2 regions of the Nocardioides segetis genome follow, and region 1 is predicted to be linked to the other one. Evidence: predicted binding sites of a transcription regulator. Region 1 holds the regulator's gene; the other holds the start of a gene.
What was found. Region 1 encodes LexA, which represses DNA repair genes until DNA is damaged. Its sites were predicted from a motif close to TCGAACANNTGTTCGA; they were not measured.
Positions count from the first base shown of each region.

Region 1 (7,537 bases):
GGGAGCTCCTGCCCGTCGAGTAGCCCGCGAGAACGAGCGGGCGCACCGAGACGCTGTGGAGGGGTGCGCGAGGACGTCGGCGCGACCCTCTAGGGTTCTGCGGTGACCACCACCGCAGACGACCGGACGTCCCCGGTCCGCGACCTGCTCGCGACGGCGGTGGAGGCCCTCGGCGGGCGGCGCCGCGACGGCCAGGTGGCGATGGCCGAGGCCGTCGCCGACGCCTTCGCCGCCAAGGAGCACCTGCTCGTCCAGGCCGGCACCGGCACCGGCAAGTCCCTGGGCTACCTCGTGCCCGCCCTGCTCCACGACCAGCGCGTCGTGATCGCCACCGCGACCCTCGCCCTGCAGCACCAGCTGGTCGAGCGTGACCTGCCGCGGCTGGTCAAGGCGGTGGGCACGGTCCCCGGCGTCGACGCGTCGTACGCCGTGCTCAAGGGGCGCTCCAACTACGCCTGCCTGCACCGGGTGCGCGAGGGCGCCCCCGACGACCAGGGCGAGCTGATCCAGGCCGAGGACGCCATGGGCGCGATGGGCCGCAAGGTGCTGGCGCTGCGCGAGTGGGCCGAGAAGGCCGCCGAGGACCGCCGCGGCACCGGCGAGCGCGACGACGCCCCGCGGCACACCGACAAGGAGTGGCGCCAGGTCAGCGTCACCGCGCGCGAGTGCGTGGGCGCGAGCAAGTGCCCGTTCGGGGAGGAGTGCTTCGCCGAGCGCGCCAAGGAGAAGGCGCAGAAGTCGCACCTCATCGTCACCAACCACTCCCTGCTGGCGATCGACGCCATCGAGGGCATCCCGATGATCCCGGAGTACGACGCCGTGGTGATCGACGAGGCCCACGAGCTCGCCGCGCGGGTCACCCAGGCCGCCACCGACGAGCTCTGGGCCGCGGAGGTCGAGCGAGCCGCCCGGCGCAGCATCCGCCACGTCGAGGGCGACGAGGCCGAGGACCTCGCCGACGCGGCCGACGCGCTGCGCGCCGCGATCACCGACGCCCCCGCCGGCCGCTTCGAGCAGGTCCCCGAGGCGCTCGCCGACGCGCTCGTGCTGGTCCGCGACGCCGCCCGCGCCTGCGCCGGCGCGTTCCCCAAGGCCGACGCCGGGAGCGAGCCCGACGCCGCGCTGACCCAGGCCAAGGGCATGGTCCAGGAGGTCTTCGCGACCGCCGAGCGGATGGCCGCCAATTCCGAGGCCGACGTGCTCTGGCGCACCGAGGGCACCGACCGGATGCCGCCGATCCTGTGCATCGCGCCGCTCCAGGTCTGGGGCCAGATGCGCGACAAGCTGCTCGCCGACAACACGGTCGTGCTCACCTCCGCCACGCTCATGCTCGGCGGCGACTTCTCGACCGTGGCGGGCTCGGTCGGACTGAAGCCGTCCGAGCGCAGCGACGGCACCGGGCCGCGCGGCGACGTACCCGACGACGCCCAGCCGTGGCGCGGACTCGACGTCGGCAGCCCGTTCGACTACGCGAAGCAGGGCATCCTCTACGTCGCCCGCCATCTGCCGCCGCCCGGCCGCGACGGTCTCGGCCCGGCACAGCTCGACGAGATCACCGAGCTCATCGACCAGGCCGACGGTCGCACCCTGGGGCTGTTCTCCAGCCGCCGCGCCGCCGAGGCGGCGGCCGAGCACGTCCGCAAGGCGCTGCCCCACCTCACCACGCTCGCGCAGGGGGAGGCGCAGCTGCCCGAGCTGGCGCGTCAGTTCGTGGAGGACCCCTACACCTGCCTCTTCGGCACCCTGGGGCTGTGGCAGGGGCTCGACGTCCCCGGCGACACCTGCCAGCTGGTCATCATCGACCGGATCCCGTTCCCGCGGCCCGACGACCCGCTGATGAGCGCGCGCCAGAAGGCCGCCGACCAGGCCGGCGGCAACGGCTTCATGCAGGTCGCCGCCACCCATGCCGCCCTGCTCCTCGCGCAGGGCAGCGGGCGCCTGATCCGCACCACCGAGGACCGCGGGGTCGTCGCCGTCCTCGACCCGCGGCTGGTGACCGCCCGCTACGGCTCCTTCCTCAAGGCCAGCCTGCCGCCGATGTGGCCCACGACCGACCCCGCGATCGTCCGGCAGGCGCTGGCCCGCCTCAGCGGCCGGGCGCCGAAGTAACGCCGACCCGGCTCAGATTGAACCCGAAATGACGCCGACCCGGCGCAGACTGAACTGTTCGACAGTTCAATCTGCGCCGGGTCGACGCGTTCAGCGCTTCAATCTGCGCCGGGTCAGCGCACCACGCGGGCGCTGACCGAGGCCTTGGCGTCCTTCTTGCCGGAGTTGGCCAGGGTGACCTCGACCCACTTGACCTTCTTGCCGAACGCGAAGGCCTTGGTCTTGTCGCCCTTGCGGTTGACCTTGACCATCTTGGCGACGGGCGCCTTGCCCTTCTTCTTGATCGTCACCACGACGTAGCCGCCCTTCTTGCGCTTGGGGACGTCGACGTGGATCCGCACGCGCGCCTTGCCCGACACCTTCGACTTGAAGCGGATGGTGCGCGAGGCGAGGTGGTTGAGCGAGGTGCGGTCGGAGAAGGAGCGGCGCGCGTTGGTGAGCTTCACGCCGCGCCACAGCCGGGCCCGCGGGTAGGCGGCGCCCTCGGAGTAGTTCAGCGCCGGCTGCCGGTTGGCGGCGGCGAACCAGCCGAACTGCGTGCGCAAGTCGGTGCCGCGCGCGGCCAGCGCGGTGCCGATCGCCTGTCGCGCGTTCGGGGCGCCGGCCGCGAGGTCCCAGATGTCGCGGACGACGACGGGCATGCCGCCGGGCCCGTTGACGGCCGGGAAGCGCTCGCTGAGGTACTTGAAGAAGATCCACGCGCCGTACGGCGCCAGGCCGCGGCGGTAGTCCATCGACTGCGCCGGCTGACCCAGCGGGCCGCCCTTGAGGTACTGGCGGTTGTCGTTGATGTCGTCGTAGATCTCGTCCTCGGCCCACGTCGCGGTGGCCTCGAGCAGCCAGGTCTCCTCGTTGACGTCGTAGGCGAACTGGACGGCGTGGAAGTACTCGTGCGCCGCGGTCACCTGCAGGTTCGCCAGCGGACCGGGGACCGGGCCGTACTCGGCGTAGTTGTTGTCGAGGACGCAGTACGCCGGCGCGGTGACGTGGCCGGCGACCCGCTGGTCGGTCGTGCAGTAGCCGTACAGGCCACGGGAGCCGAGGTCGGCGAGGTAGACGTCGAACAGGTTGGTGCCGCCACCGGCGGTGCCGTCGCCGACGGGCGGACGGTAGCCGGCCGCGGCGTACTTGCCGGCGACGTTGTTCATCACCGAGAGCACGGCGTTGACGTACGCCGGCGTGGCGGCGTCGGCGGTGCTGGAGACGTAGTGGACGCAGATGCCGCCGCCGCAGACCGGCGGGGCCTCACCGGTCGTGTAGCAGGGCAGGCCCGAGCCGGGCGTGCACTCAATGCCACCGCTGCCGGGCGGCGGACGGTGGGCGGTGTTGGGGCGGGCGAGCAGCCGTGCCGCCTCGTCCTGCAGCCCCTTCGGCAGGTCGTCGCGCGTGACGGCGAGGTCGCGCAGCGCCATGGTGAGGTCGGCACCCTCGGCGGTGGTGACGGGCGCCGCCGGGTCGGCTGCGCCGGACGCCGCGGGCTCGAGGAGCTCCTGCACGGCCTCCAGGGCCTGCTCGGCGAGCTCCTGGGCGACGGGGTCGTCGCCCGCGGCCACGGGTACGGCGGACGCCGGGTCCGTCGGGGCGGTGGGGTCGGCCTGAGCGACGCCACCGGACAGCGGCACGATCACGACGGCGGCGAGCAGAGCGCCCAGCAGGGTGCGGAGGGGCAGCCCGGGGAAGGGGAAGCGGCTGCGAGGAGGCATCAGGACCGGCCTTAAGGTGCGGCGACAGGACGTCCTGACCCTATGTCACCGGCCGGTCAGGCCGACCTCACACCCGCCGGAGAACCGCCGTCACCTTGCCGAGGATGGTGGCGTTGGTGCCGTCGATCGGCTCGAAGGCCGGGTTGTGGGGGAGGAGCCAGACCCGGCCGTCCTTGCGCTGGAAGGTCTTGACCGTGGCCTCGCCGTCGATCATCGCGGCGACGATCTCGCCGTTCTCGGCGGTGGGCTGCTGCCGGATCACGACGTAGTCGCCGTCGCAGATCGCGGCCTCGATCATCGACTCGCCGCTGACCTCGAGCAGGAAGAGCTGACCGTCGCCGACCAGCTGGCGGGGCAGCGGGAAGACGTCCTCGACCCGCTCCTCGGCGAGGATCGGGCCACCGGCCGCGATCCGGCCGACGACCGGCACGTTGGCGGGCACCGGCGCGGCGTCGCCGATGCCGGTCTCGTCGAACCCCTGGCGGTCGGGGTCCTCGACGGAGCCCATCGCGCGCCGCGCCGCCATCACCTCGGGCAGGAAGACCTCGAGTGCCCGCGGCCGGTTGGGGTCGCGCTTGAGGTAGCCCTTCTCCTCGAGCGTGCGCAGCTGGTGGGCGACGCTGGAGGTGCTGGTGAGTCCGACGGCCTGACCGATCTCGCGCATGCTCGGCGGGTATCCGCGCTTCTCGATGCTGTCCTTGATGTGGGCCAGGACCCGCTGCTGGCGCGGGGTCAGGCCGGTCGCGTCCGCCGGCCCGTCGGGCAGCTCGGTGACGCTGCTCGGCTGCCCGGTGCGGTCGGTGCCTGTGCGCTCGGCCATGGATGCCCTCCAGATCGGCTCGGGTGGTGCGGTCCGGGAGTGCCCGGATCCGTGGTCCGACGCTAACCGAACCCGTGGGGCCTTTTCAAACATCTGTTCGAACCGCGTGTCGCGCGCTGTAACTACCTGTCCTTACCGCTCCCTGAGCGGTCTACGGGTCAGGGAGCAGCGCGAACAGGTAGTTGCAGCGCGGGCGCGACACGCCGGTCGAACGCAGTTTCGAACAGATCCTGGATTTCTTCGAACACCTGATCTAATCTCGTACACATGTTCGATCGAACGCCTGATCGAACACCTTCCGTCGGACCCCCTGGATAGACCAGGGCCCACGTCCACTTCCCCCGGAGGTCACCATGAGCACGATCACCCTCGCCCCGCGCGTCGCCCCCGCCCGTCGTACGACGAGCGCGTCCCGCTCCCGCGGCCAGGTCCGGCTGACCCGGCGCGGTCGGGTGGTGGTCTTCCTGCTCGCGCTCGCCGTCGTCACGCTGGCCGCCGTGTGGCTGGCCGCCGGCTCGGCCGCGACCCGCGACGACGCCGGCGCGCCGCAGGTCGACCTGGTGACCGTCGCGCCGGGCGACACCCTGTGGGACATCGCCAGCGAGGTCGCGGCCACCTCGGGCGACGACGTGCGCGACATGATGCGCACCATCCAGCAGCTCAACACGCTCGACGGCAGCGTCGTCTACGTCGGGCAGGAGCTGCGGGTGCCGACCTCGTAGCGGGAGGACCGGGTTTCGCGCCCGGTGCTGCCCGGTGCGACCGGTCTGAGGCGCGTCGTCGTGCGCCACGAGCTTCTCCGCTGCCTCGACCCCAGTGGAGATGGGGCCACTCCTGGCCCTGGGGAATGACGAAGGGCGGGATCCGACCGAACCGGATCCCGCCCTTCGCGCGTCATCGCGCGGCGCGCTTGCCCCCCTTGGGGGTGCCGGGGTCGCGCCGGGGTCGCGGCTCGTGGTGGTGCGAGCTCAGGCCGAGCGCACGGGAGAGGCGGATGGCCAGCATGAAGGTGAGGAACAGGCAGAGCATCGCGCCCGCCGATGCGACGCCGAGGAGGACCCAGGCGCTGGACTTGTCGTCGTGGCGCGCGGTCGCGCCGAAGTCGATGGCGGCGATGACGAGATAGCCCCACGCCACGAGCGACAGGGTGATGCCGACGGCGAGCAGGAGCAGGGCGGGGCGGAATCTCGGCTTCGCTCGATCGCCAGCTCGCTTGCCACCCGTCACGGCGGTCATTGTTGCCGATGGGTGGCTGGATTGCCCCGGCAACCCGCCCATCGGGGCCGCCGCGGGGTCCGCGACACGCCCTGCGCGGGCCGTCGTACCGCGGCCGGAGTGCGTGGTGACCTGCACAAACGTGTGGCCGGAGCGGTCGGTCCCGAACTCCTGCCGGGGCCCGCTTGCATCGGTGGTGGCCGGGGCGTACGGTTACCACTACATCTAGTAGTTACAACGATGTAGTTCTCCACATCTAGTCCACAGGGCGACCCTCCGTCACTCACAGGACCGGGGTGGGAACCCACAGATCCCCCCTGGTTTTCCACAAGCAGCACGACCAGGTCGGGACTTGTCCACAGCTCGTACGCTCGGGAGGAGGGGCCATGCACTGTCCGTACTGCAAGCACAACGACACCAAGGTCCTCGACTCCCGGGTCGCCGACGACGGCTGCTCGATCCGGCGGCGCCGGGTCTGTCAGTCGCCGAGCTGTGAGAAGCGGTTCACGACCGTCGAGGCCATGCAGCTGACCGTGCTCAAGCGCTCCGGCGCGACCGAGCCGTTCACCCGCGAGAAGGCCGTCGCCGGCGTCCGCAAGGCCTGCAAGGGTCGCCCGGTGGACGAGGACGACCTGGCCCGGCTGGGCCAGGAGGTCGAGCACCAGCTGCGGCTGGCCGGCAGCCCGGAGATCGCCGCCCACGAGGTGGGCCTGGCGATCCTCTCCCCGCTGCGCCGCCTCGACGAGGTCGCCTATCTCCGCTTCGCCTCCGTCTACCGCGGCTTCGACTCGGCCGCCGACTTCGAGAACGAGATCTCCCTGATGCGGGCCGAGCGCCAGCTCACCTCCACCGCCGTGGTGGAGGAGCGCCCGTCGGCGAGTCTCGAGACAACAGCCCCGACGGGCTGACCACAGACGCCCGGCAGGTAGTGGGGAAGCTGCCTGCCGGGCCACCACCCTTCCCCGAAGGCACCGCCCCTGTCGATCGCAGGAGCTCCGTCCCGCCGCAATCGTGACGACCGCCGCACCCGCTGTACCTGTTGAACCGCCGCCCCCGCCGACCCGCCGCACAGAGGAGACCAGGAGAGCCATGACCGAGACGGCCCGCAACGAGACGACCACCGAGTCGGCCAGCTACCCGAAGGGCGGCCTGAAGATCGAGCGGGTCTTCAGCACCGAGGGCGTGCACCCCTACGACGAGATCACCTGGGAGCGCCGCGACGTCGTCCAGACGAACTGGAAGACCGGCGAGACCGTCTTCGAGCAGCTCGGTGTCGAGTTCCCCGACTTCTGGTCGCTCAACGCCTCCACCATCGTCACCACCAAGTACTTCCGCGGCGCCGTGGGCACGCCCGAGCGGGAGCGCGGCCTCAAGCAGCTCATCGACCGCGTCGTGTCGACGTACGTCAAGGCGGGCAGGGAGCACGGCTACTTCGCGAGCGCGGCGGACGCGGAGGTCTTCGAGCACGAGCTGACCTGGCTGCTCGCGCACCAGTACTTCTCCTTCAACTCCCCGGTGTGGTTCAACGTCGGCACGACCGCGCCGCAGCAGGTCTCCGCCTGCTTCATCCTCTCGGTCGACGACTCGATGGACTCGATCCTCAACTGGTACAAGGAGGAGGGCTTCATCTTCAAGGGCGGCTCCGGCGCCGGCCTGAACCTCTCCCGGATCCGCTCCTCCAAGGAGCTCC
Region 1 is NZ_JBNINR010000006.1:357,870-365,406, reverse strand. It holds gene ACPZVR_RS14385 (SGNH/GDSL hydrolase family protein) at 1-23, shown strand, start outside; gene ACPZVR_RS14380 (ATP-dependent DNA helicase) at 103-2,109, shown strand; gene ACPZVR_RS14375 (MXAN_6640 family putative metalloprotease) at 2,223-3,812, opposite strand; gene lexA (transcriptional repressor LexA) at 3,880-4,632, opposite strand; gene ACPZVR_RS14365 (LysM peptidoglycan-binding domain-containing protein) at 4,986-5,354, shown strand; gene ACPZVR_RS14360 (hypothetical protein) at 5,527-5,859, opposite strand; gene nrdR (transcriptional regulator NrdR) at 6,234-6,755, shown strand; gene ACPZVR_RS14350 (vitamin B12-dependent ribonucleotide reductase) at 6,937-7,537, shown strand, end outside.

Region 2 (7,537 bases), on a different contig from region 1:
AACGCCGCCGACAAGGACGCCCGGCTGCGCGCCACGCGCGCCTGGATCGTCGACCCGCTTGACGGCACCCGGGAGTTCTCGGAGCCGCCGCGCGACGACTGGGCGGTGCACGTCGCCCTGTGGCAGGAGGGCGAGCTGGTCGCCGGGGCCGTGGCGCAGCCCGCCCTGGGCGAGACCTTCAACACCGGCACGCCGCCGGTCGTGCCGCCGCGCACGTCGCAGCGACCGCGGATCGCCGTCTCCCGCACCCGCCCGCCGGCCTTCGTCCAGGCGCTGGCCGCCGAGCTCGACGCCGAGCTCGTCCCGATGGGCTCGGCCGGCGTGAAGATGATGTCGGTCGTGCGCGACGTCGCCGACGCCTACGTCCATGCGGGCGGGCAGTACGAGTGGGACTCCGCCGCGCCGGTCGCGGTCGCCCGCGCCGCGGGGCTGTTCACCTCGCGCGTCGACGGCAGCGAGCTGGTCTACAACCAGGCCGACGTCTACCTGCCCGACGTCATCGTGTGCCGCCCCGAGCTGTCCGCGAAGATCCTCGCCTTCATCGCCGCGAACGGCACCGACTGAGTCGAGCGGCGACGCGATGGCTGAGACCGACGCCGAGGAGCGGACGTCGCGGATCGACTGGTCCGCGACCTTCGCGGGCGCCGCGGCCGCGGTCACGGTCGCGGTGCTGCTCTCCACCCTCGGCGCCGCGGGGACGCTCATCGGTGCGGCGCTCGGCAGCATCATCGCCACCGTCAGCTCCGCGCTCTACAAGCAGGGCATCGAGTCCAGTCGCCGCCGGATGGCGGAGGTCCAGGCCGCGGCCCTGCAGCGGGTCAACCTCGCCGACCAGAACGTACGCCGTGCCGCGCGTCGCGCCGACCCGGAGGCCGCCGGGCGGGAGCTGGACCGCGCCCACCGTCACCTCGACGCCGCCGGCGAGGAGCTCGGCGACGAGCCCCCGGGCCCGGCGCCGGCCACGGCGCCCAGCCGTTGGGCGGACCTGCAGTGGAAGCGGATCGCGATGCTCGCCGCGGCGGTGTTCGTGCTCGCCCTGCTGGTCATCAGCGCCGTGGAGCTGGTCGCCGGCAAGAGCGTCTCCACCATCACCGGCGGCACCGACGGCAGGGACCGGACGTCGCTGAGCGGTGTCTTCGGCAACGGCGGCAAGGGCGACAAGGGCAAGGACCCGCGGCCCCAGGAGCCGCCGGCCGAGGAGACCCCGACCCCCACGCCCACGCCGGTGCCCACGCCGAGCGAGACCCCGACCGGCCCGAGCCCGACCGGGCCGACCGGTCCGGCGACGCCGAGCGACAGCGCGACGCCGACGCCCACGCCGAGCGAGACGCCGGTCCCGACGCCGTCGTCGACCCCGGCCTCGACCCCGTCGCAAGGAGCGAGCCCGTGACGTCGTACGTCTCCCACACCGCCGTCGACTGCGCCAACGCCTTCGAGCTCTCGGAGTGGTGGAAGCCGGTCCTCGGCTACACCGACCTGCCCGACGATCCCAACGAGCCCGGGCACGAGGAGTGCATGATCGTGGACCCGGACTCGGGCCACCGACTGCTGTTCATCGAGGTGCCCGAGCGCAAGTCGGTCAAGAACCGGTTGCACCTCGACCTGCGCCCGCGCACCGGCACGCGCGACGAGGAGGTCGATCGCCTGCTGCGGTACGGCGCCACGCAGGTCGCCGACCACCGGGGCATCCACGGTCCGGGCAGTGGCTGGGTGGTGCTCGCCGACCCCGAGGGCAACGAGTTCTGCATCCTGCGCTCGCAGGCCGAGGTCGACTCCTAGGGCGGCGCCCCGGAAGGGCTCAGAAGACGTTCAGGGGCCGGAACTGCACGGAGATCCGCGGGCCCGCCGAGGCGACCTTCGGCACGGCGTGCTCCCAGGTCCGCTGGCAGGACCCGCCCATGACGACCAGGTCGCCGTGGCCCATCTCGACCGCGAACGCCTCGTCGCGCCGGTCCGGGTCGCGCGGGCGCAGGTGGAGCCGCCTCGGGTCGCCGACCGAGACGATCGCGACCATCGTGTCGTCGCTCGAGCCGCGCCCGATCGTGTCGCCGTGCCAGGCGACGCTGTCGCGGCCGTCGCGGTAGAAGCAGCAGCCGGCGGTGCGGAACGGCTCGCCGAGCTCGTCGGCGTACCGCACCGTCAGCCGCTCGCGCGCCGCGGTCAGCGCCGGGTGGGGGAGCTCCTCGCCGATCATGTACGTGTAGACGAGGCGCGGCACGTCGACGACCCGGTCGTACATCGAGCGTCGCTCCGCACGCCAGGGGACGTCGCGCACCAGGGTCGCGAAGACGTCGTCGGCGTCGGGCAGCCAGTCGCGCGCGACATCGACCCAGGCGCCGGCGCTGAGTCGCCGGCGCTCGGTGGCCGCCTCGGCCGCCGGGGTGCTGGTCTCGAACAGGCTGGTCTGGAAGTCGACCGTCATGGACCGAGGATACCTCGGATTCGAACAGGTGTTCGCATCCGTCGGCGGCGGCGTGCCGACGGCAAAGAAACGCCGATTCCCCGGACGGCTGGGGCCGCTCGTCCCTAGGGTCGCGGCACGCGTCCACGCCACATGGGGAGTCGATGAGCCGCTCGCTCAAGCACGTCACCATCCGCGAGTACGTCCGCGGCCTGGTCGCGGGCAGTGCTCCCGGCACGGCGATGCCCTCCGAGCGCGACCTCGTCGACCGCTTCGGCGTGGCCCGGATGACTGTGCGGCAGGCGCTCGATGCGCTCGTGGCCGAGGGGGTGCTGGAACGGGTGCCGGGCCGGGGCACCTTCGTCGCGGCGCCGCGGCGTACCCCGACCGGCGTGCACGGCTTCACCGAGGAGATGGCCCGCCGGGGCGTGCTCGCGGAGGCGCGCACCCTGGTGGCCGAGCGCGTTCCGGCCGGCCCGGAGCTGGCCACCGCGCTGCAGGTCGCGCCCGGTACGACGGTGGTGCGCTGGCGACGGCTCCGGATGGCCGACGGGCGGCCGGTCTGCCTGTCCGAGACGCACCTCGCCGAACGCCGGGTCCCAGGCCTGCTCGAGGCCCTCCCCGCGAGTCTCTACGACGACCTCGACGCCCGCGGGCTGCGACCCACCTGGTCCGAGGACGTCCTCACCGCCTGCGCGGCCACCGCCGCGGAGGCCGCCCTGCTCGAGGTGCCGGTCGGCACACCGGTGCTCCGCCACGACCGGCGTGCGTGCGCCGGCGAGACGCCGGTCGAGGTGTCGCGCACCGTCCACCGCGGCGACCACCACGCCGTCAGCCTGCTGCTCCGCGGCTGAGCCCGCCCAGCGGCGCGACGGCGACGCCCGACTCCTCGCACACCCAGGTCGGGTCGGGGCCACCGAGATCGGGCTCGATGTGGAGGGCGTGCACGGGCCCCTCGGCGCACCGGGTGCAGACCGGCCACAGCCCCTCCTGGACCTGGCGGCCGAACCGGTCCGCGAGGGCGTCCTGCACGTCCTGGGCCACCAGGCCGGCGATGAACGGCGCGCCCTCGGGCCACTGACCCAGCCACCAGCGGCGCTCGGCGCAGGCGTCCTCGAGGGCGGTCACGGAGTCCGGCGTACCGAGGGCGCGGGCCTGCAGGTCGGCCAGCACCTGCGCGCGGGCCCGGAAGATCACGCTGTCGTCCACGGTTCCATTGTGCGGGGCGGCGGGTGACGCCCCGGGGTCACGGCAGGCCGGCCAGCTCGCGGGTGACGTTGTCGCGCGCCGCCTGCTCCCAGGTGCTGCGGCCATGGGCCGTGCGGAAGAGGGTGGGCGTGTCCGTCAGGGCGCGCAGGACCTCGGCGCGCCCGGCGGCGAACACGTCGTCGGCCAGATGGGCGTACTCCGCGCGCACGGCCGCGACGTACTCGTCGTAGCGCTCGCGCGGGGCGGCCAGGATGGAGAGGTCCGCGTCGGACAGCGCACACCCGTTGGCGTCGGTAGGCTCCGGCCGGTGGTGCTCGGTCAGCCGCACCAGGCGGGCGACCTCGGCGACCGTCGCGGCGTCGGCGTGCGCGGGCAGTGCGTCCTCGGCCCAGGTCGCCGAGCGCTCCTCGGCATCCCGCTCGCCGTCGTAGACAGCGTCGTGGAACCACGCGGCGAGCAGCACCGGCGTCCGCTCGTACGTCGCCCCCGCGGCCGCGAGCTCGTCGAGCCGCCGCAGCACCTCGGCGAGGTGACGGGTGCCGTGGTGACCGCGGCTCGGGTCGGCGTACGCCGCCAGGAGCTCGTCGCGCAGGGCGTCCGCGCCGGACAGCGGCCAGGGCAGGTCGGTCAGGTCGGGATGGTCGTCCTCCATCCCGCCATTCAAGCCGACCGCCCCGGCCGCTGTCATCGCCGGGTCCGCCCCCGTCTCAGTCGCCCTTCACGTTCACGATCTGGCGCAGCGTGTGCCGGACCTCGACGAGGTCGACCGCGTCGGCCATCACCCGGTCGATGTCCTTGTACGCCGCCGGGATCTCGTCGATGAACGCGTCGGTGTCGCGGTACTCGATGCCCGTCATCGCCTCCCGCAGCTGCTCGCGGGTGAAGGTGCGGCGGGCCCGGGACCGGGAGTACTCACGGCCCGCGCCGTGGGGCGCCGAGTTGAGCGCGACCGGGTTGCCGAGCCCGCTGACGACGTACGACGCCGTGCCCATCGATCCCGGGATCAGCCCCGGCCGTCCCCGCTCGGCGTTGATCGCGCCCTTGCGGGAGAGCCACACGTCCTTGCCGAAGTGGCGCTCCTGCTCGGTGTAGTTGTGATGGCAGTTGATCTCCTCGAGCCGCTCGACGTCGTCGGCCGAGCCGAGTCCCAGCCACTGCGCGAACTCCCGCACGACGCGGTCCATCATCTCCTCGCGGTTGAGCAGCGCGTACCGCTGCGCCCACCGCATCTCGCGGATGTACGACCAGAACTCGTCGGTGCCCTCGGCGAGGTAGGCGAGGTCCTTGTCGGGCAGCCGGATCCACCACTTCGCGCACAGGTCGCGGGCGACCTCGATGTGGTGCTGCGCGATCTTGTTGCCCACGCCCCGCGATCCCGAGTGGAGGAAGAGCCACACCCGCTGCTCCTCGTCGACGGTCACCTCGATGAAGTGGTTGCCCGATCCGAGCGTGCCCAGCTGCAGCTCCCAGCGCGCGGCGTAGCGGCCGGGGTCGAAGCCGGCCTGCTCCGCCGCGAGCGTGAGCTCCTCGAGGCGGCGCTCGGTGTGCTCCCTGCTGACGGTGCGGTTGGCGGCCCCGGCCGAGAGCGGGACCGCCCGCTCGATGGCCTCGCGCAGCGCTCGCCGGTCGGCGGGCAGCTCGTCGGTGGTGTACCGGGTGCGGACGGCGATCATGCCGCAGCCGATGTCGACGCCGACCGCAGCCGGGATGATCGCGCCGAGGGTCGGGATGACCGAGCCCACCGTCGCGCCCAGGCCCAGGTGGGCGTCGGGCATCAGGGCGAGGTGCGGGTGGATGAACGGCATGCTCGCCGTGGTCACCGCCTGGTCGCGCGTGCCCTGCTCGAGGATCGAAGCCCAGCTCAGGAGCTTCGGGGTGATCTTGTCCATCGTGGTGTCCTGTGTCGTTGCCCTTCTCGTGTTCTGTCGAACTCTCGTCGCCGCGTCCGCGGCCGCCGGAGAACGCTACGGCCCGGGAAATGCGTTGCACACGCATTTCCCGGGCCGTAGAAGGACAGACGGGGACCGGGTCAGCCGACCACCGGCACGTTCGCCAGCGCCTCGCCGAGCGCCTCGTCGGACAGCGGGTCGTCCTCGAGCCGGCCGCCGAGGAAGCTCTCGTAGGCCCCGAGCTCGAGCAGGCCGTGCCCGGAGAGGCCGATCACGATCACGGGCTCGGCGCCCGTCTCCGCGGCGACGAGCGCCTCGCGCCGGGCCTGGGCGAGGGCGTGCGACGACTCGGGGGCAGGGACGATGCCCTGGGTGCGGGCGAACTCGACGGCGGCCTCGAAGCACTCGCTCTGGTGGAGCGCGACCGCGTCGATGTGGCCCTCGTTGACCGCATGCGAGACCAGCGGCGCCATGCCGTGGTAGCGCAGACCGCCGGCGTGGATGGGGGAGGGCACGAAGTCGTGGCCGAGCGTGTGCATCTTCATCAGTGGCGTGAGGCCGGCGGTGTCGCCGAAGTCGTAGCGGTACTCGCCGCGGGTCAGCGTCGGGCACGAGCTCGGCTCGACGGCGAGGATGCGCGGAGCCTGGTTGCCGGCGAGCTTCTCGCGGAGGAACGGGAAGGCCAGGCCCGCGAAGTTCGAGCCGCCGCCGGCGCAGCCGATCACCAGGTCGGCGCCGGTCTCGCCGGCCTTGGCCAGCTGGCGCAGTGCCTCCTCGCCGATGACGCTCTGGTGCAGCAGGACGTGGTTGAGCACCGAGCCGAGGGCGTACTTCGCCTCGGGGTCCTGCGCGGCGACCTCGACGGCCTCGGAGATCGCGATGCCGAGCGAGCCGGGGTGGTCCTCGGCGAAGGCCTTGCCGGACTCGGTGAGCCGGCTGGGGGAGCGGTGCACCTTGCCGCCGAAGACCTCGATCAGGGTACGGCGCTGCGGCTTGGTGTCGAAGGAGGCGCCGACCTGCCACACCTCGCAGGTCACGCCGAACAGCGACGCGGCGTACGACAGCGCGGTGCCCCACTGGCCGGCGCCGGTCTCGGTGGTGAGCCGGGTGATGCCGTTGATCTTGTTGTAGTAGACCTGCGGCACCGCGGTGTTGACCTTGTGCGAGCCGGCCGGCGAGACGCCTTCGTACTTGTAGTAGATCCGGGCGCTCGTGCCCAGCCGCTCCTCCCACCGCCGTGCCCGGTAGAGCGGGCTCGGGCGGTACTGGCGGTAGACGTCGAGCACCGGCTCCGGGATCTCGACGTAGCGCTCGGCGCTCACCTCCTGCGCGATGAGCTCCGGCGGGAAGAGCGGCGCGAGGTCGTCCGGGCCCACCGGCTGGTGGGTGCCGGGGTGGAGCGGCGGGGGCGGCGGCACCGGGAGGTCGGCGACGATGTTGTACCAGTGCGTCGGCTGCTCGTCGGGCTCGAGGGTGTACATCACCTGGTCGCTCATCGGGATCCTCTCGGAAGGGGCGTGCTCGGGTGGTCGGATCCTAGGGCGTGGACACGCCCGGGGCGGCGTAGGGCAGGATTCGTGGTGTGAGTGCAGACGACGCCCGGGCCGAGCTCCACCGACTCCGGTCGAGCATCGACAACCTCGACGCCGCCCTCGTGCACCTGCTGGCCGAGCGCTTCAAGTGCACCGAGACGGTCGGTCGCCTGAAGGCGAGCGCCGGCATGCCGCCGGCCGACCCGGCCCGCGAGGCGGTGCAGATCGCGCGGCTGCGGTCGATGGCGGAGAGCTCGGGCCTCGACCCCCACTTCGCCGAGAAGATCCTCAACGTGATCATCGCGGAGGTCATCCGCAACCACGAGCAGTTCGCCGAGGAGAACGACGACTGACTCCGCCCACGGCCCTTGTGACTAAGGGTTACCGCGCGAATTCCGGCGCCACAACGCCCGGGTAGTAGTCAGAGCACCCGGGTAGTGGTCACAACGCCCGGGTAGTCGGCCGACGGGGTCGCGCGCGCGGCGGTCGGCGCCTCCGAGTCATCT
Region 2 is NZ_JBNINR010000016.1:3,125-10,661, forward strand. It holds gene ACPZVR_RS20935 (3'(2'),5'-bisphosphate nucleotidase CysQ) at 1-564, shown strand, start outside; gene ACPZVR_RS20940 (hypothetical protein) at 581-1,390, shown strand; gene ACPZVR_RS20945 (VOC family protein) at 1,387-1,779, shown strand; gene ACPZVR_RS20950 (alpha-ketoglutarate-dependent dioxygenase AlkB) at 1,799-2,422, opposite strand; gene ACPZVR_RS20955 (GntR family transcriptional regulator) at 2,566-3,255, shown strand; gene ACPZVR_RS20960 (DUF8819 family protein) at 3,233-3,610, opposite strand; gene ACPZVR_RS20965 (HD domain-containing protein) at 3,648-4,262, opposite strand; gene ACPZVR_RS20970 (RtcB family protein) at 4,318-5,499, opposite strand; gene ACPZVR_RS20975 (TrpB-like pyridoxal phosphate-dependent enzyme) at 5,640-6,995, opposite strand; gene ACPZVR_RS20980 (chorismate mutase) at 7,082-7,384, shown strand.
Region 2: ACPZVR_RS20950 (alpha-ketoglutarate-dependent dioxygenase AlkB) is a predicted target of LexA. The motif match lies at 2,443-2,458, and genes of this name have one in related genera.